DNA from 3 places in the Metabacillus elymi genome. Region 2 is predicted to be linked to each of the others. Evidence: predicted binding sites of a transcription regulator. Region 2 holds the regulator's gene; each other region holds the start of a gene.

Region 1 (6,792 bases), 840 kb from region 2:
GAAGTTCTTTTCGTGCATTTTGAATTAATTCCTCAGCCCATAAACGATCATTCAGATCTTGAGAAATCCCACATGAGATTACTATTTTTTCAATGTCCTTAAACTTGCTTTCAAATTCTTCCGCAAGAACGGGTTTACTAAAATAATATCCCTGACCTTCATTACAAACATATTGTTGAAGAAACACTAAATGCTCCTTCGTTTCAATCCCCTCAGCTACAACGTTTAAATTTAAGTTGTGAGCCATCGAAATAATTGTTTTTACAATTGTTTCGTCACTAGGATTATTATGGAGTTCACGAACAAAGGATTGATCGATCTTTAATGTATCAACAGGGAAACGTTTTAAATAATTCAATGAGCTAAAGCCTGTCCCGAAATCATCAATACTAATTCGTACTCCTAAACGTTTTAATTCCTTTAAAGTAGTAATTGTCCTTTCAATATCTGTTGTCATACTTTCGGTAATTTCAATCTCCAAGTACTGCGGATCAAGCCCAGTCTCATTTAATATTTTTGCAACTGTTTGAACAAGGTTTGCCTGAGAAAATTGCCGTGCTGATAAATTTACAGACATAACTAAGTTTGGAAATCCTTTTTTATGCCAAGTCTTGTTTTGAACACAGGCTGTATACAAGACCCATTCTCCAATCGGAATAATTTGTCCTGTTTCTTCTGCAATTGGGATAAAATTTTCAGGAGAAACAATCCCCCATTCAGGATGATTCCAGCGAATTAATGCCTCTGCACCAGAGATTTTACCTGTTTTAAGATCTATTTTTGGTTGATAGTGCAAGACAAGCTCATGACGTTGGATTGCTTTGTGCAATGCCATCTCCATTTCTAAAGAATTATATGTTCCTTCTTCCTCATATGAAGAATAAAATCTATACGTTTTCTTTCCAGCTGACTTTGCTTGATACATCGCAAAATCCGCATGTTTAATTAAGATCTCTCCCGTTTCCCCGTCATCAGGATATAAGCTAATCCCAATACTCGGAGAAGTAAAAATATCATATTCGTTAATTTTGAAAGGTTTAGTTAGCATTTCGATTATTCGTTCTGCTATCTTTGCGGCTTGATCACGATCCACATTTTCCAAAATCACAATAAACTCATCGCCGCCCTGTCGGAATACCATATCGTTTTCATTTACAGAGCGCTTTAAGCTTTGAGCTACTTCTTTTAACAATAGATCGCCTATCGTATGGCCTAATGTATCGTTTATAACTTTAAAACGGTCTAGGTCAATAAACAGGACTGCTTTTCTCGTTGAAAGTTCTAATCCAGTCGACAAACACTTCTCAAGCATACTTCTGTTTGGCAACCCAGTCAGATGATCATGGTATGCCATATGCTGTACCAAAGCTTGTGCTTTCTTTTGCTCTGTAATGTCCTTTGCAATTCCATAAATGCCCACAATTTTCTCTTCAATAACAATCGGTATATTTGTTACATTAACATAAACTAGTTTCCCCGATTTATGAACAACGTTTACATAAAGTGTATCGGTACTCCCTTTCGTTGCATTATCAAAAGCAGTCATTGCTTTTGATATATCATCCGGATGGATAATCTCCTCAAATGACATAGTTAATAACTCAGCTGAACTGTAACCTGTCAGGTGTTCACTGGCTTTATTAACATTAGTAAAATTTCCTGTTAAATCAAATGAGTAGACAGCATCCTTGTTATATTCAAAGAGAGACTGATAACGTTGTTCGTTGATCGTTAATTGTTCGATGAGCACCTTCTGTTCGGTAAGATCTTTCCCCATTGCTAAAAGCGCTGGCTTACCATTATACATAACTTTTGCTCCAGAACCCTCTACAATAATAGATTTTTTATCAAGTGTAAAAAGCTTATATTCCTGAAAATGTTGTTCCTTGCCTTTAAATAGATTATCCACTGAATTTTTAAAGTGTTCGATACTATCAGGATGAACAATTTTCTTAATTGATTTTCCAATTAATTGCTTATCATGAGAAGCACCATATAATTTAATCGCTTCAGGATTTGCGTAAACAATTATGTCATCTTGAATTACAAGCAGTGCCATGGGGGATTTCTCAATAAGATTACGATAACGTTCTTCACTCTCAATCAGTTCCTTCTCCACCTGTTCAGTACGTTCTAACTTTTGTGACTGGCTGGTGAATTTTCTATCTATTACAGAAATCAAAATAAAAAAGAAAAGAATAACTACACTACCTATCCCTATTCCAACGGTTAAGTAAATATTATGGTTGATGGTTACATGTTCAGAAGCAGCAAGATGGCTTGTCATTCCTACCATTGATAAAAAGTGCAAACACATTAAACTAATTCCCATAAGAATTCCGCTAATCATCTTCATACGAAAAATGCCTAATGAAGGAGATAACATATTCCGCATAAACATTTTTAGAATATAAAAGGTCGGTAATAAGGCGAATAGTGTCGCTACTAAAACTGAGAAAAAATTGTATTCAATTTGACCATGAAATGACTCCATTCCGCTAAAATGAAGTACGAGAAAGCTTATCCCCCAAATAAGACTTGCTAAGTTGCCATGAGCCCTACTTTTTTGAGCTTTTGCACTGATGATTAATGTTAAATACATAAGACTTATTGCAACTATTAAAGAAATAGACACATGAGATAAGTCAAATGAATGAAAGGGTATAAAAGCAAGCATTCCTAAAAAATGCGCCGTCCAAATCCCAATACCAATAGTAAAAGAACCATACCATATCCAAATTGTTTTCTTTCGCCCCTTTTGGTTTGAAAGGCGGTAAAGTATATCAAAACCAGTATAAGAAGATAAGATAGCAATAATAAATGAAACAACAACAAGTAATGGATGATAGTTAGCAAAAAATGAATTAATCACTTAGTTCACCTCAAGTAAAGTAAAAAGAAATTCTCCTTAGGTCCGTAGCTTTGCGTCACCAACTTTCGCTGGGTTTGCCATTATCGAAGATTATATTACTTTTATCGTCATTTAATCCTGATTTTAGATGGTAAATTTCACAAAAAAATTTTTATATTCCTGAAAGTTAAAATTTAGACACTTAAGTGGTTAAACTGAAACATGTGTACTAAAAAATCGAAGGGATCCTATCAAAGGATCCCACCGTTAGGTTTGACGTTCTAAAGTGCAATAAAGCTTAAATATAACTCATACATACTTGATAAGCTTTTTGTTAATTATATTCACCTTCATTGTACTTGGTTATTAAATAGGTAGTAACAAATACACGGCAATCTGGAGATAGCGAGCTGTTTAAAGGATGAATAATATCCCCAAAAGGTTCACCATTCAAGAATTTTATGACACCTTTAAATTCAGAACCTAATATCGCATCATAGCCTTTCACTTCTACAAAACACTTATTATCATCAATTCTCTTATAATCAACTGTTGTGACTGAATGAGGTTGTTCTTTATGCATTTTTATTCCTCCTCTATTGTTAAAAGGATAAAGAAAAGGTTTCTAAATTTAGATAAACTAAAATAATAAACAAGAAACTTGTCCATAAAAAATAACAAGGACCTGAGATTCACTCAAACCCTTGCTATCCTTAACATCTATGACGCGCTCGGAGGGATTCGAACCCCCGGCAGACGTGGTACCGGAAACCACCGCTCTATCCGACTGAGCTACGAGCGCAAAATATTCATACATCAGTAACGAAAATTATACGTGAACTTTACAATAATTTCAACTGTCTTTTTATAGCAAACACTATATTCTATTCCTAATCCAATTTCGACTATTTATACCGTTTGAAATGCAATAAATGTGGGAAACATGATAAACATGTTATGATTAACAAATACATAGTATAGTATAAATAAGGTCAATAAGGATCTTTGACCTTTTCGTTTGACCTTTATTGACCTTAGTTGTATGATGGAAATACATAAAGTAATACAACTGCTAGATGCATGTTTAGTATTATGTTCTAAAGGATTACATACTGGTATAAGTTTATCCTTTAGTGCAATCTTTCTTATTACGAAGGAGGAATAGAATAATGAATTTAATCCCTACAGTTATTGAACAAACAAATCGTGGTGAGCGTGCTTACGACATTTACTCTCGTCTATTGAAAGACCGCATTATTATGCTTGGAAGTGGAATTGACGATAACGTAGCAAACTCAATCGTATCTCAGCTATTATTTTTAGAAGCAGAGGATCCAGAAAAGGATATTTCCATTTATATTAACTCACCTGGTGGATCAATCACTGCTGGTATGGCGATTTATGACACGATGCAATTTATTAAACCACAAGTTTCAACAATTTGTATCGGTATGGCCGCTTCAATGGGTGCATTCTTACTTGCAGCTGGTGAAAAGGGTAAACGTTATGCACTTCCTAACAGTGAAGTAATGATTCACCAACCACTTGGCGGAGCACAAGGTCAGGCAACAGAAATTGAAATTGCTGCAAAGCGTATTCTTTTCTTGCGTGACAAATTAAACAAAATTCTTTCAGACCGTACTGGTCAGTCCTTAGATGTCATTGAGCGTGATACAGAGCGTGATAATTTCATGACTGCTAGTCGAGCTCTAGAGTATGGTTTAATTGATAAAGTATTAGACCGTAGCCCAATTGGCGAAAAGTAATATATAGTAAAAAGCTTACCATTGAAGGTAAGCTTTTTTCTTTTCTGTTATTTAAATAGGGTAAAAAATAGCACACCGTCTCTATTTCCTGAGCGGTGTGCTGCCTTTTGTTATCCTTCTTGCTGTACATAGTTAGCTAATGTATCTACTGCTTCTTCTTCGTCATTACCTTCTGCAATTAGTGTTATGATAGATCCTGAACTTATTGCTAAACTCATAAGCCCCATAATGCTTTTAGCATTTACCTTTTTTCCGTCTTTCTCTAAGAAAACATCTGATGCAAACCGGTTTGCTTCTTGAACAAATAGTGCTGCTGGACGAGCTTGTAAACCAGTTTTCAGGTGAACTTCAACTTTTTTTTCAACCATAGTTATCTCCTCTTCTCTTTTAATTAATTTATTATTTTAATGATAGCGGTTGGCCTGTTCGTAGTTGTTCTGCAATTTGGTCTAATTTTCGTAAGCGATGGTTTATACCAGATTTGCTAATTGTTCCGCTTGTTACCATTTCACCCAGTTCTTTTAATGTAACATCCTGATATTCGACTCGTAGCTTTGCAATTTCTCGAAGTTTATCGGGTAATGCATCTAGCCCAATTTTATTATCGATGAATCGAATATTTTCAACCTGTCTTAGTGCAGCACCAATCGTTTTGTTCAAATTGGCTGTTTCACAATTCACTAGACGATTAACAGAATTCCTCATATCTCGGACAATTCTTACATCCTCAAAACGAAGTAATGCTTGATGGGCACCGATTATATTAAGAAGCTCGGTAATTTTTTCTGCTTCTTTTAAATACGTAATGAAGCCCTTTTTTCGTTCTAACGTCTTGCTGTTTAAATCAAATGTATTCATTAACTCGCAAAGAGAATCATTATGCTCTTTGTAAAGAGAGAAAATTTCGAGATGATAAGAGGAAGTTTCAGGATTGTTAACAGAGCCTCCTGCAAGAAATGCTCCACGAATATAAGAGCGTTTGCAACATTTCTTTTTCACCAGTGAGCTTGATATATTCCTTACAAAGGTAAAATCTTCCTCTAAAATATTTAAATCCTCTAAGATAGCCTTTGCCTTTTCAGCTAGGCGAACAATATAGACATTGTTCTTTTTCAATCGCATTTTTTTACGTACTAGTAATTCCACTGTGATATCATATTGCTTTTTTAATAATATATAGATACGCCTTGCAATAGCTGCATTTTCTGTTTGAATATCAACCATAATCACTCGGTTTGAAAATGAAAGGGATCCATTCATTCTAATAAGTGCAGATAGCTCTGCTTTTAGGCAGCAAGGCTTTAGTTCTAAGTTTGTTAGTTCCTTTTTTGTTTCAGATGCAAATGACAACCTCTGCACCCCCATTCTAAGACATGCACTTATGTCATTTCTTGCTGAAGGATTCCATAAAGTAGCTTTGCCACTTTATTTGTATCATGTCTAATAACACTATTTTCGTAACTTACAATTTTATCTGTGATGACCTCAAGGCCTAATGATTTTAATGCCTCGATATCAAAATGTACTGGCTTTGCAAGCTCCTCTTCATATAACGATTTGATATGATCAGGAATTTCTTCTTCATTAACAAGAATGGTATTCATAAATGTGCATCTCATATGATCATATAATGCTTTAACATGATCACTTGCAGAAAAATTCAATGTTTCTCCTGCTTGTGTCATCACATTACAAATGTAAACCTTTTTTGCTTTTGCTTTACAAACCTCTTCGCCTATTTTTGGAACAAGAAGGTTAGGGAGAATACTTGTGTACAGACTTCCAGGCCCAATTATAATTAAATCCGCTTCTCTAATCACATCAATTGTTTCAGGTAACGGCTCAATATCATCAGGACTAAGAAAGACCCGCTTTATTTTCTTTCCTGAAAAAGGAATTTTGGACTCACCAGAAACAATGGTTCCATCTTCCATTTCAGCGTTTAAAATGACACTGGTATTTGCAGCAGGTAATACTTTCCCACGCACATTTAACACAGTACTCATTTCCTTTATTGCATGGACAAAGTCACCAGTAATATTTGTCATAGCAGCTAGGATAAGATTTCCTAATGAATGTCCAATTAAATTATTGCCTTTATTGAAACGATGCTGAAAAAGCTCCTCGACAAGAGGCTCAACATCTGACAAAGCTGCTAATACATTGCGAATATCA
Region 2 (6,792 bases):
TTCACCATTATCTACATCTAGAATTATCTTATGACCTTTATTAATATTACCTCTTAATAATTCTTCAGAAAGACGATCTTCAACATTTTTCTGAATAGAACGACGGAGCGGTCTAGCACCGTATTCAAGATCAATTCCTTCATCTGCAATTTTTTCTATAGCAGAGTCTGTTAACTCTAATGATAGGTCCTGTTCTTTTAATCGTTTTGTTAATTGGTCAGACATTAGCGAAACAATTTCTTTTAAATGTTTCTTTTCTAATGAGTGGAATACAATAATCTCATCAATACGGTTAATGAACTCAGGTCGGAATGCGCGTTTTAACTCATTCATTACTTTGCCTTTCATATCCTTGTAATTTTGAGTTTCATCTTGAATGTTAAATCCAACATATTTATTACGCTTCAACTCACTTGCCCCAACATTAGATGTCATAATTAAAATTGTATTTCTAAAGTCTACTGTACGCCCCTTAGAGTCTGTTAGCCTTCCATCCTCTAATACCTGCAGAAGGATGTTAAAAACATCAGGATGAGCCTTTTCAATTTCGTCTAAAAGCACAACAGAGTATGGCTTTCTTCTCACCTTTTCAGTTAATTGACCACCTTCTTCATAACCTACATAGCCAGGAGGTGAACCAACTAAACGAGAAGTGGAGTGCTTCTCCATATACTCTGACATATCGATGCGAATCATCGAATCTTCATCACCGAAAATTGATTCTGCCAATGCCCTAGCAAGCTCAGTTTTACCTACACCTGTTGGTCCTAAGAAAATAAATGATCCAATTGGACGTTTAGGATCCTTTAACCCAGCTCGTGCACGACGAACTGCTTTTGCTACAGCAACTACAGCTTCTTCTTGACCAATAACTCTTGAATGTAAAAGACTCTCCATATTTAACAGCTTATCTGTTTCTGTTTGTGCTAATCTTGAAACTGGAACACCGGTCCAACTGGAGACTACCATCGCAATGTCTTCGACTGTTACTTCAGTATTCTCTTGACCTTGTTTTTCTTTCCATGTTTTCTTCGTTTCTTCAAGCTGTTCACGTAATCTTTGCTCCGTATCACGTAGGGATGCCGCTTTTTCAAACTCCTGACTTTGTACAGAAGCATCTTTTTCTTTGCGGATTTCATCAAGCTTTTGTTCTAGCTCTTTTAAGTTTGGTGGTGTCGTGAATGAACGTAATCGTACCTTTGAGCCAGCCTCATCAATTAAATCAATCGCTTTATCTGGTAGGAAGCGATCAGAAATATAACGATCAGATAATTTTACAGCAGCATCAATTGCTTCATCTGTAATCGATACTCTATGATGCGCTTCATAGCGGTCACGCAAGCCTTTTAAGATTTGAACACTTTCTTCAGCTGTTGGCTCATCGACCTGAATTGGTTGGAATCTACGTTCTAATGCAGCATCTTTCTCAATGTATTTTCGGTACTCATCAAGTGTAGTTGCACCAATACACTGTAATTCACCCCTAGCTAATGAAGGTTTCAAAATGTTAGAAGCATCGATTGCTCCCTCTGCACCACCAGCACCAATCAATGTGTGTAACTCATCGATAAATAGAATAATATTACCAGCTTGGCGGATTTCATCCATCACTTTTTTAAGTCTATCTTCAAATTCACCACGGTATTTTGTACCAGCAACTACAGTACCCATATCAAGTGTCATTACGCGCTTATCACGTAAGATTTCAGGAACCTCATTCTGAACGATTTGTTGAGCTAGCCCCTCTGCTATTGCTGTTTTACCAACACCTGGCTCACCAATTAAGACTGGGTTATTTTTTGTACGGCGACTTAATACTTCAATAACACGTTGAATTTCTTTACTTCTCCCGATAACTGGATCTAAACTTCCTTCTCTCGCAATCGAAGTTAAGTCTCTTGCAAGACTATCAAGTGTAGGTGTATTAGCATTGGTCATACCTCCACCTTGATGATTTGAAGATGTTTCATTACTGCCCAATAGCTGAAGAACCTGTTGTCTTGCTTTATTCAAGCTTACACCTAGATTGTTAAGGACTCTTGCCGCAACACCCTCACCTTCACGTATAAGTCCTAACAAAATATGTTCTGTTCCTACATAAGAATGACCTAACTTTCTTGCTTCATCCATTGATAGTTCAATTACTTTTTTAGCTCTAGGTGTGTAGTGGATTGTTTGAGAAGCATCTTGACCTCTTCCAATTAAACCTTCTACCTCTTTTTGGATCTTTTCTGGGCCTAGTCCTAATGCAAGTAAAGCCTTAGCTGCAATCCCTTCACCTTCACTAACTAGCCCCAGTAAAATATGTTCTGTACCTATATTGTTATGTCCTAAACGAACTGCTTCTTCTTGTGCTAAAGCAAGTACCTTTTGTGCGCGCTCTGTAAATCTTCCAAACATCATGATTCATCATCCTCCATCCATTTATTACGTTCCATTTCTAAGTTTAGCCGCTCTCTTATTAAAGCAGCTCGGCGAACATCTCTTTCATTTGGACGTAATGGTCCACCAAAATATTGTTGTAAAAATCCAGGTTGAGTTAAAATCATAAGTTCATTGAGAATATTACGAGATATATCTTTAATAATTCCTAAATCAATTCCCAATCTAACATCAGACAAACATTTTGCTGTCTCATTCGATTCAATTATTCGGCTATAAGTCAAAGTTCCGAATGATCTATACACTCTGTCTTCTAGCTGGTTTTGGGATGAGTTGTAAAGAGCTTCACGAGTAGCTCTTTCTTGGGTAATTAATTGTTGAACCACACTAATAAGATCTTCAACAATATCTTTCTCAGACTTACCTAATGTTATTTGATTTGAAATCTGAAAAATGTTGCCGATGGCCTCACTACCCTCACCATATATGCCTCTTACTACTAATCCAAGCTGATTAATTGCTGGGATAATTCTATTAACTTTTTGGGTAAGTACTAATGCAGGTAAATGCATCATGACCGATGCCCTTAATCCAGTCCCCACATTCGTAGGACAACTGGTTAAGTATCCCCTTCTTTCATCAAAAGCGTAGTCTACCTCTTCTTCAATCCAATCATCTAACTTGTTCGCCATATCCAACGCTTCCTCAAGTTGAAATCCTGGAAATAAACATTGAATCCGGATATGGTCCTCTTCATTTAACATTATGCTAACTTCCTCATTTTCAGAAAGTAAACATCCACCATAAATAGAGTTATCAGCTAGATTAGGACTTATTAGATGCTTTTCTACTAAAACCCTTTTCTGAATGGGCTGCATATCGTTCATCTTAAGCAGCTCCAGCTGACCAATTTCCTGAAATGTTTTATTTGCATATGTTGTTTCAAAGAAGTTAAGAACTTCTTGTGATTCTTCATTTGTAGAAACTGTAGGAAATTTAAACTGTTCCATATTACGTGCTAAGCGAATCCGACTACTTAATACAATGTCCGAATCCGGTCCTTCTTGACTCATCCAAGCACTCATTGCCTTATTCATAAAATTTTGGAGTGACATGATTATGATCCCTCCTCATGAAAGCTACTTATCCTTTTCTCAAGAGATCTTATTTGATCTCTTACTTTAGCAGCTTGCTCAAACTCTTCCTGTACAATGAATTCATGAATTTTAGTTTTCAGCTCATCTATTTGCTTGCGGATATGAATATCTCCCCCTATTCGCTCAGGGATTTTTCCTGAGTGAACAGTGTTCCCGCCATGAACTCGTTTAAGTATTGGGGTTATATGATTTTTAAAAGTAGGATAACAATTTGAACAGCCAAATCTTCCAACCTTTTTAAACTGATGTAAGGTCATTTTACATCGATCACATTGTGGTACATCACTAGCTTTAAAAACATTTTGTTCCTCTGTATTAGCAATATCAGATTCCATGTTAAGCAATCCAGTTAATAAATTATTTAAAGAAAATCCTGTGTTAACATTAAACATAAAAAGTTCACTATTTTCATGTGCGCAATGTTCACATATGTGGACTTCCGTTTTTTCTCCATTAATCACTTTTGTAAAGTGAAACGTTGCCGGTCTTTCATTACACTCCTGGCAGATCATCCGTCTCCCCTACTTTCACTTATATTTCAATGAAGTTATCATGGCCTTAAACATCCTTGCCCTTAATTCGTCCCTATGAGGGAGCTCAATATAAAGGACTGAACGATCAATTACACTTAACATTAATTTAGCTTCGCGGGAAGAAATAACTTCCTCACTTACAAGCCGACCTATAATGTCCTCAGCAGATGCCTGGGAAAGGCGGTGATGAATCAAGTGTAAGATTTGATCTAAGAGGTGTGCCTGATTATTTGCGCGAACCTTAATAATCCGAATATAGCCGCCTCCGCCACGCTTACTTTCAACAACGTAGCCTCTTTCAATTGTAAACCTTGTATTAATAACGTAATTGATCTGTGAAGGCACACACTGAAATTTATCTGCAATTTCACTTCGTTTAATCTCGACTATTTCCTTGCCACTACTATCTAGTACCTTTTTCAAATACTGTTCAATAATGTCTGAAATATTTCTCACTCAACCTCCCCCTCACTGACTTTGACTATATTTGACTTTAATATTACTATAAAACGAACAGAAAAATTTTTCAACTTTTCTGTTTCAATTTAAATATTGCCAAAATAAGAGGAAGTAAAACGTATTTAAAATATTTTTTCCACTTCGTGATTCTCTACCAGTATCTTTTCTAAATCAGTATGTGAAACAGAAGATATATCAATATCTAATTGATAATGAAACACAACATTGCTATCTTTATCTTTCCTACAAGATGTCATTACTATCTTATGGGTTGTTACATCATATGATGTTAATTTTTGAATTACTTGATCAATCGTAGTCTTGCGGGAATCTACGGATATTTTCATTTTCCTCCTTGCCCTTTTAACATTCATATAATTTTCAAGTTGATTTAAGAATATTAAACACATTAAAACCATTGCTGTAGTAAAAAATGCTACTACATACATTCCGGCACCTATAACTAAACCTAAACCAGCCACGATCCATATTGATGCAGCTGTCGTTAGCCCTCTTACAGTTGCACCCTTTACTAGAATCGTTCCACCACCTAAAAACCCTATACCACTAATAACATATGATGGAATCCTAGCTGGATCAAACCGTATATTAGGATCATTATCTATATAACTTTTGAAACCATATAGAGATAAAATCATCATTAAACAAGATCCTATTCCCACTAGTAAATGGGTTCGAAATCCTGCTGGATGATTTTTAAATTCACGTTCCAATCCAATTACTCCACATAAAAGGGTCGCTATAAATATACGAGCAAACATGGTATATGTATCTTGATTTAATAATTCAAGCATATTCATTCATTTCGCCTCTTTAGCTTTAAATATGTGATCTTATATATATATACTCAAATGTCTGTCTTCAAAACACAATTATCGAATAATTTTCAATGAATATTTTTGATCCTTTTATATTTTTAGGACATTAAATTACTCTAAAAGTATTGCTCAATACTATTGAATTAAATAGAAATTCGTCAGTTTTATGTAGATTTAGTATCTGGAAGCTATAAGTTGGATAATAATTTTCTAGTCATTTTTTCTTGGGACTTTTTAAAACGATTAGACTTCTTGAACAACTTAGGGTAATAAAAAGTTCATAGGCAGAGAAGGTTCTTTATATATACAAAAAAGACCAGTATCTCTACTGATCTTTTTCTCTCTTACCTGGCAACGTCCTACTCTCACAGGGGGAAACCCCCAACTACCATCGGCGCTGAAGAGCTTAACTTCCGTGTTCGGATATCGGCTTGCGATAAGCGGCGAATCTCTTCGTCAGCTTGTTCATTCAGATCCTCATGTGCCAAGAACGCACATTCCGGTCCTCACTCTCTGCGCTTCCTTACTTGCACAGGATGTGCTGACTTCTACGTTGCCACAGGACGTGGCGGTTTTTAGTAGAAGTTCCTTTATATGCTTCTCCCAAGCCTCAGGCTAGTAGGTTAAATTTGACTTCATTTTTAAATGATTAAACCTTGCTGTTTAGAAGAAATATATAAAAAAGACCAGTATCTCTACTGATCTTTTTCTCTCTTACCTGGCAACGTCCTACTCTCACAGGAGGAAACCCCCAACTACCATCGGCGCTGAAGAGCTTAACTTCCGTGTTCGGCATGGGAACGGGTGTGGCCTCTTCGCCATCATTACCAGATAATTTATGAAATTGAAGGGATGTTCCTTCAAAACTAGATAACGATTCACAATTCAATTCACTTCATTTAACGCTTTTATTAGGTTAAGTCCTCGATCGATTAGTATCTGTCAGCTCCACACGTCACCGCGCTTCCACCTCAGACCTATCAACCTGATCATCTTTCAGGGATCTTACTAGCTTACGCTATGGGAAATCTCATCTTGAGGGGGGCTTCATGCTTAGATGCTTTCAGCACTTATCCCTTCCGCACATAGCTACCCAGCTATGCCTTTGGCAAGACAACTGGTACACCAGCGGTGCGTCCATCCCGGTCCTCTCGTACTAAGGACAGCTCCTCTCAAATTTCCTACGCCCACGACGGATAGGGACCGAACTGTCTCACGACGTTCTGAACCCAGCTCGCGTACCGCTTTAATGGGCGAACAGCCCAACCCTTGGGACCGACTACAGCCCCAGGATGCGATGAGCCGACATCGAGGTGCCAAACCTCCCCGTCGATGTGGACTCTTGGGGGAGATAAGCCTGTTATCCCCGGGGTAGCTTTTATCCGTTGAGCGATGGCCCTTCCATGCGGAACCACCGGATCA
Region 3 (6,792 bases), 1.9 Mb from region 2:
CTTCTAAAACAGAAAGAACACCTTCGATCATTACTTCCTTTACTTTCACTTCTTGCTTAGATTTACGTTTTAATTTATTTGCAAAGGGATGCCAAAGTATATATCCAGTGAAAATGCCCATCATTGTTGCAACAAAGGCTGCTCCAATTGCTTTTCCTAGTTCTTCAGTATTATCCATATGGGAAAGGGCTGCAATTAACCCAACAACAGCACCGAGTACTCCAAGTGTTGGTGCATAAGTTCCTGCTTGAGTAAATATGGTTGCAGAAGCTTGGTGGCGCTCCTCCATTGCAGCAATTTCCTCACTCATTACATCTCGAATGAATTCTGCATTTTGGCCATCTACAGCCATTAGTAAGCCATTTTTCAAAAAGGGATCATCAATTTCAGATAGCTTTACTTCAAGAGCTAGTAAACCCTCTTTACGAGCAACTTGAGCCCAATCAGAGAATAATGGAATCAACTCTTGAATTGTAGGTATTTTTTCTTCTTTAAAAATGATTCCGAATAGCTTAGGAACCTTTTTTATTTCACTTGTTGGGAACGCAATTGTAACAGCTGCAATTGTACCTAAAATAATAATTAATAATGCTGCTGGGTTAAGTAAAACAGAGGGACTAACACCCTTCATAAACATCCCGACACCAACTGCAATGATTGCAAGTATTAATCCAATTATTGACGTTTTATCCATCGTAAATCACCATATTTCCTATTTATTTTCTTATTTATTATATCGGTGGATTTTTGAAAACTTTAAGAGTTCTAGTAGAAGTTCTTTTTGAGGAATATAAAAATTTCATTTTATGACAAAAAGAGGTTGATTAAAAAACAATGGGTCTGATCCCAAAAACGCAATATATAGGCTCTCGATGAGAGTTGCTATACAAGTTACGTTATGGTTATCAGACCCTTTTTTAGCTATGACGTATTAATGAATAGTCAATAATAGTCTCGAAATCCCCCAATAATAGATAGGGAAAAATGTGACAACAAGATGACCATAAAAGAAGAGATTAGAATAATAAGATGATTTCTTTTCAAGAGCAATGGATGCACATAATGCTCCCAGTAAACTTGTACCACAAAATAAAATGATTCCGAATAAATCACCAAGACGTTCTTGATAGAAAATAAATCCTAGAGCAGAACCATTAAATACAAGAAAAATGAAGGATATGAAAAGGAAGAAGATTGAGTATTTTAGCATTGTCAACACCTCATAGCATGTATATGTGCCAAAAAGGAAAACAATGATAAAAGAGGCTCATCTTTTGTCCTGTCTGTAGAATATGCTCTATAGCAAAAATTAAGAAACAATCTGTTGGTAGGTTGTATGATTGCAAATAATAAAGAGTTGCGCATTTTCTGGAATAGAATGATCTAGGTGATTAATAATAGATAAATCATTTCCATTTGCAATAAGAAGTGCGCCTTTAGAAGAAAGGGCTTGACTAGCATCTGCATAGGTTTGCCATTCCTTTTCTTTAGGAATTGAATAAAGATCATAACCTTGTTGACTTGTTAGCTGTCTAATAATTTCACTTGAGCCATTAAAAAGAATGGAACGTGCTGCAAGATTTGCGGCAGTGTCATTTGCTGTAATAAATTCTTCAACATTCGCGTGAACAAATGCGTTAATATGATTTGAATCTGATACCTCGCAAATGGTGTAAATATTGCGGTTATACTCTTTACCTATACCTTCGATCATTGAGGCAATTAATAAAGTATGACCATCTGATTGGGATGCAGTCATCAAACCATCTGGTGAAAACACCATGACCGATTTGCATTTAAGCAGATTCGCCTGATTGAGAACATTATTATTAGCTGGATTCCCATTAACAAATTCGACTTGTTCATGAAGGATAGGTGTTTTAGGTAAACTTTCATCAATAATAACGATACGGATATTTTGGAACGTTTTTAATAGCTCCTCTAATGTAATTTCAGCTTTTTTCGTCCAGTTAATTAATATAATGTGATTCTCCGTTGTGACCTTCAATTTCCCTTCCTCCTTCAAACGTTTACGAATACTAAAGAAATCAATCACTTTCCCGATGAAAATTGTCATGAGTCCAATACCGACAACATATAAAATCATCGCAAATATTTTCCCATTAACAGTTGTAGGTGACACATCTCCATATCCAACTGTCGCAACGGTTGTCATCGTCCACCAAAGCCCTTCAAAGGGACTTGCAAACGTATCTGGTTCTAAAAAATAAATGAAGTAACTGCTGGAAAATACCAAGGCTAGGGTTGCAAATACGAGAATCCAATTATTCATTTGTACAACTTTTAGGAAAAATCGTCTAAAAAAAATCATATGTACTCCTTTCTTTGAACTCTTATTCAATTTAAAACTTGTTGAAAATAGACTCATATCAATATGTATTCTAAATAGTATATGAAAATTTTAACATAATTGTTTTAGGTTGTAATGAGTATCTAGGTGAAAACAAATAGGAGGAGGATGACTTAAAAGTCCTCCTCCTCATGTTTATTGTGATATTACAATTTCATCATTTTTTACATCAATAGTTACACTTGTTATTTGACCTTCATCTAAAAGAAGATCTGTTATCTTATCTTCTACATGTTCTTGAATCACACGACGAAGTGGTCTAGCTCCAAAAGCGGGATGATAGCCTAAAAATGCAAGCTTTTCTTTTGCTTGATCTGTAGCGGATAAGAAGACCTCTTGTTCAGCTAGTGTATTTGATAATTCATCTAGCATTAATGTAACAATTTTGAATAGATCCTCCTTTTCAAGAGAAGAAAATTCAATAATGTTATCAAATCGATTTAAGAATTCCGGCTTAAAGAAAGAGCCTAATGAATGTAAAAGCTGGCTTTCTTGCATTGCTTCGTTTGTTGGTGTTTCGAAGCCTACTTTGATTCGCTTTTCTCCAACGCCTGCATTACTTGTCATAATAATAACAGTGTCTTTGAAGCTAACCGTACGACCTTGGCTATCTGTAAGTCTTCCGTCTTCTAAGATTTGCAGGAAGATATGCTGAACATCAGGATGAGCTTTTTCGATTTCATCTAATAAGATAATACTGTATGGGTTTCGGCGAACCTTTTCCGTTAGTTGTCCTGCCTCATCATGACCAACATAGCCAGGAGGGGAGCCAATAATTTTTGAAATGGCATGTTTTTCCATATATTCACTCATGTCTAGACGGATCATCGCATCTTTTGAACCAAATAACTCTTCTGCCAATGTTTTTGTTAATTCAGTTTTACCAACTCCAGTAGGTCCAACAAAGAGGAAGGAACCAATTGGTCTTGTTTTTGATTTTAAGCCTGCGCGGCTTCTTCTAATTGCCTTTGTTACCTTTTTAACCGCTTCTGCTTGGCCAATCACCTTTTCTAAAAGGTTTTGTTCTAGATGTTTCATTTTTGATTGCTCGTTTTCATGAAGCTTGCCAACTGGGATACCCGTTTTCTTCTCGATGATCGCTTGAATATCATCTACATCTACGAGCAGTTTTTCAGGATTCCCCTGTTGGTTTAATTGAGCTTCTAAACGAACCTCTTCATCTCTTAATTTAGCAGCTAATTCATAGTTTTCGTTTTCTGTTGCGTCTTGTTTTTGTTTAGATAATTGAACTAAGCGAACCTTAACCTGTTCATCATTTACGTTAGATAACGCTAAGTTTTTTTTAGATCCTGCTTCGTCAAGAAGATCAATAGCTTTATCAGGTAGGAATCTGTCCTGAATGTAACGATGTGATAATGTTACACAGGCATTAATCGCTTCATCCGTGTATGTGACGTGATGAAAGTTTTCATATTTCGCTTGGATTCCCTTTAGAATGCTTACTGCTTTATCGATTGAAGGTTCTTGTACAATAATAGGCTGAAAGCGTCGTTCTAAGGCAGCGTCTTTTTCAATAGTACGATATTCTTTTAGAGTTGTTGCACCAACAACTTGAAGCTCTCCGCGGGCCAATGCTGGTTTTAATATGTTTCCAGCATCCATAGAACCTTCTGCAGAACCAGCTCCTACAAGCTGATGAATTTCATCGATGAATAAAATAATATTTTTACGGTTTTGTAGTTCATCTATGATTTTTTTCATCCGTTCTTCAAATTGACCCCTAATCCCGGTGCTTGCCACAAGTGAAGCAACATCTAAAAGGTACACTTCTTTGTTTCTTAATTTAGATGGAACAGTCCCATTCGCAATTTGTAGCGCAAGACCCTCGACAACAGCTGTTTTACCAACACCAGGTTCCCCGATTAATACAGGATTGTTTTTATTGCGTCGATTTAAAATCTCGATTACTCGCTCTACTTCTTCATCACGGCCAATCACTGGATCAATTAGACCGGCACGGGCAGCATGTGTTAAATTTCGACCAAGTTGATCAAGGATTCCACTACCATGTTGAGGCTGAGTTTGTGGTTGTGCCCCTTGTGATTGTTGACTTGAATGAAATCCTTTTAAAAATAAATCAAATGGATATGAAGAAAATCCATTTATGCCACCAGTAGGAATCGTTTGTTTATAAGCGGAGAAGCAGTCCTGACACAATGTGATTTGTTTTTGTTGTTTATTTATTTGAAAGTTTACATGTACAGTAGCGTGGTTTTTTTGACAATTTTCACACATCATAAATGAAAACCCCTTTTCAATTTTGAATTTTATTGTTTTATAAGAAACTTTGATCTTATCTGACTAATAAGTGAAAAAAACAAGATCTTTGATTTGACCTTCCTTGACCATAGTATACTTTGACCTTTTTTGACTTTCAAGTATTTAGACTCTAAAAATTCATTTGTAAGTATTACCAAAATTCATAGTTTTGAAGAGGGAAGAATCATCTAGGGTTTTCTTCATATAATGATACAAGCTTTGTTTAACTTGAGTGAGGTGTGTTAGATGCGAAGATCTTGGGTTTCTTCCCTTCAGGTTGCAGCTGTTTACGTTGGTACTGTAGTTGGTGCTGGGTTTGCGACAGGTAGGGAAATCGTTGAATTTTTCACGAAGTACGGTGTTTTTGGACTAGCAGGAATTCTTTTAGCCGGTTTTCTTTTTATATCAATTGGAACGAAAATGCTCATCTTATCAAAAAGAATAAAGGCAACATCCTATCAAGATTTAATGACTTTTTTATTTGGCGCTAAGATTGGCGGCTTTGTGAATGTTTTTATGTTGATCGTTCTCTTGGGCTTAACATCTATTATGCTATCAGGTGCAGGTGCAATCTTTAAGGAACAGCTTGACCTTTCTATAAGGTTAGGAGTAATCATTACGATTTTGCTAACTATTGCTGTGATGGCTTTTGGTATTAAGGGATTATTCAGCGTAAACATCATTGTGGTTCCTATGTTAATTCTATTTAGTGTGATGCTAGCATTTCAATCTTTTTCCCTTGACCCATTATATTTAATACCTTCTGAAACATCCGCTTCATTCAAATGGATTTTATCTGCATTTTCTTATGCTGCCTTTAATTTGACAATGGCTTCAGCAGTACTAGTTCCGCTAGCTAGTGAGATTAATGATGAGAAAGTTTTAAAAAGAGGTGGAATGCTAGGTGGATTTTTTTTAACAGTTATATTAATTAGTAGTCATATTGCTCTTTCAACTTTGCCAAGTTTAACGCAGTTTGATATCCCGATGGCAGAAGTAATGAAAACAACGTTTTATGCATTTTACTTCATATATATAGCTGTCATTTATGGTGAGGTCTTCACATCAGTTATTGGCAATCTATTTGGACTTGAAAAACAAGTGGCAACCTATTTGAAAATTCCGCGCATGATAATCGTATGTGCAATTTTGTGTATCGCTGCATTTATTAGTAAGATCGGGTACAGCTCATTGATTTCATCATTATACCCAATTTTTGGCTATGTTTGTTTAGGAACGCTAGCTTTATTAATTGTAAAAAAAGCACCAAGAAAGTAGTTACTGTATGATAATATTAAGAGGTCGAATCGTTTAATTATTTGATTTGGAGGGGTATTTTGGAACGTATTGCGATAATATCTGATATACATGGCAACATCCCTGCTCTTGATGCAGTTTTAAAGGATATTCATTCCAGGCAAATCCAACGCATTTTTTGTTTAGGTGATTTAGTAGGAAAAGGGCCCGATTCAAGCGCCGCTATTGATAGGATACGAGAGGTTTGTGAGGTTGTTGTTAAAGGAAATTGGGACGACTTTATTACAAAGGAAACAGAATTTGAAACATTAAAATGGCACCAAAACAAACTTAGAAATGAACAATGTATTTATTTAGAAACTCTTCCATTTTCGTTTGATTTTTATATGAGTGGTAGGTCCATTCGATTATTCCATGCATCACCATTTAGCTTATATACACGTATTCAACCTTGGGACTCTGTTGAAAAAAGGTTAAGTATGTTTGAGAATTCAGTTCATACAGGTGTGAAAAATAAACAGCCAGATATAGTTGGTTATGGTGATGTTCACAACGCCTTTATTCAGCATATTCAAGGTAAAACGTTATTTAATACTGGTAGTGTGGGTAATCCTCTTGATGTAACACAAGCTTCTTATGTTATTTTAGAGGGACAATATGGTTTTTCTGAGAAAAGTTCTAGCTTCTCAATTCAATTTGTACGAGTGCCATATGATATAGAATTTGCAATCCAATTAGCTAGGCTTGCAAAAATGCCAGATCTTGAGCCGTATATTATTGAGCTAACTACTGCTCGTTATCGTGGAATTAAAAAATAGATTTTTTACAATGAAAGGAAGACAATGTTGAACATCTTATGGGACTTCGATGGAACATTATTTGAT

What was found. The regulator CtsR, encoded in region 2, represses protease genes until heat stress. The targets are predictions, from matches to a motif close to ATGGTCAATAAAGGTCAAACA.
Region 1: clpP (ATP-dependent Clp endopeptidase proteolytic subunit ClpP) is a predicted target of CtsR. The motif match lies at 3,867-3,887, and genes of this name have one in related genera.
Region 3: HUW50_RS18160 (ATP-dependent Clp protease ATP-binding subunit) is a predicted target of CtsR. The motif match lies at 4,721-4,741, and genes of this name have one in related genera.

The regions. Positions count from the first base shown of each region.
Region 1 is NZ_CP055263.1:1,223,364-1,230,155, forward strand. Features, by position in the region: gene HUW50_RS05935 (EAL domain-containing protein) at 1-2,872, opposite strand, end outside; cyclic di-GMP riboswitch class I at 2,874-2,961, opposite strand; gene HUW50_RS05940 (hypothetical protein) at 3,186-3,434, opposite strand; tRNA gene HUW50_RS05945 (tRNA-Arg) at 3,578-3,653, opposite strand; gene clpP (ATP-dependent Clp endopeptidase proteolytic subunit ClpP) at 4,021-4,617, shown strand; gene HUW50_RS05955 (HPr family phosphocarrier protein) at 4,728-4,985, opposite strand; gene whiA (DNA-binding protein WhiA) at 5,017-5,967, opposite strand; gene HUW50_RS05965 (gluconeogenesis factor YvcK family protein) at 5,997-6,792, opposite strand, start outside.
Region 2 is NZ_CP055263.1:2,063,563-2,070,354, reverse strand. Features, by position in the region: gene clpC (ATP-dependent protease ATP-binding subunit ClpC) at 1-2,403, opposite strand, end outside; gene HUW50_RS09760 (protein-arginine kinase McsB) at 2,400-3,497, opposite strand; gene HUW50_RS09755 (protein-arginine kinase activator protein McsA) at 3,500-4,051, opposite strand; gene HUW50_RS09750 (CtsR family transcriptional regulator) at 4,067-4,528, opposite strand; gene HUW50_RS09745 (MgtC/SapB family protein) at 4,654-5,346, opposite strand; rRNA gene rrf (5S ribosomal RNA) at 6,087-6,202, opposite strand; rRNA gene HUW50_RS09735 (23S ribosomal RNA) at 6,283-6,792, opposite strand, start outside.
Region 3 is NZ_CP055263.1:3,953,104-3,959,895, forward strand. Features, by position in the region: gene motA (flagellar motor stator protein MotA) at 1-694, opposite strand, end outside; gene HUW50_RS18150 (hypothetical protein) at 932-1,210, opposite strand; gene HUW50_RS18155 (potassium channel family protein) at 1,310-2,332, opposite strand; gene HUW50_RS18160 (ATP-dependent Clp protease ATP-binding subunit) at 2,507-4,630, opposite strand; gene HUW50_RS18165 (YkvI family membrane protein) at 4,898-5,929, shown strand; gene HUW50_RS18170 (metallophosphoesterase family protein) at 5,989-6,726, shown strand; gene HUW50_RS18175 (HAD-IA family hydrolase) at 6,754-6,792, shown strand, end outside.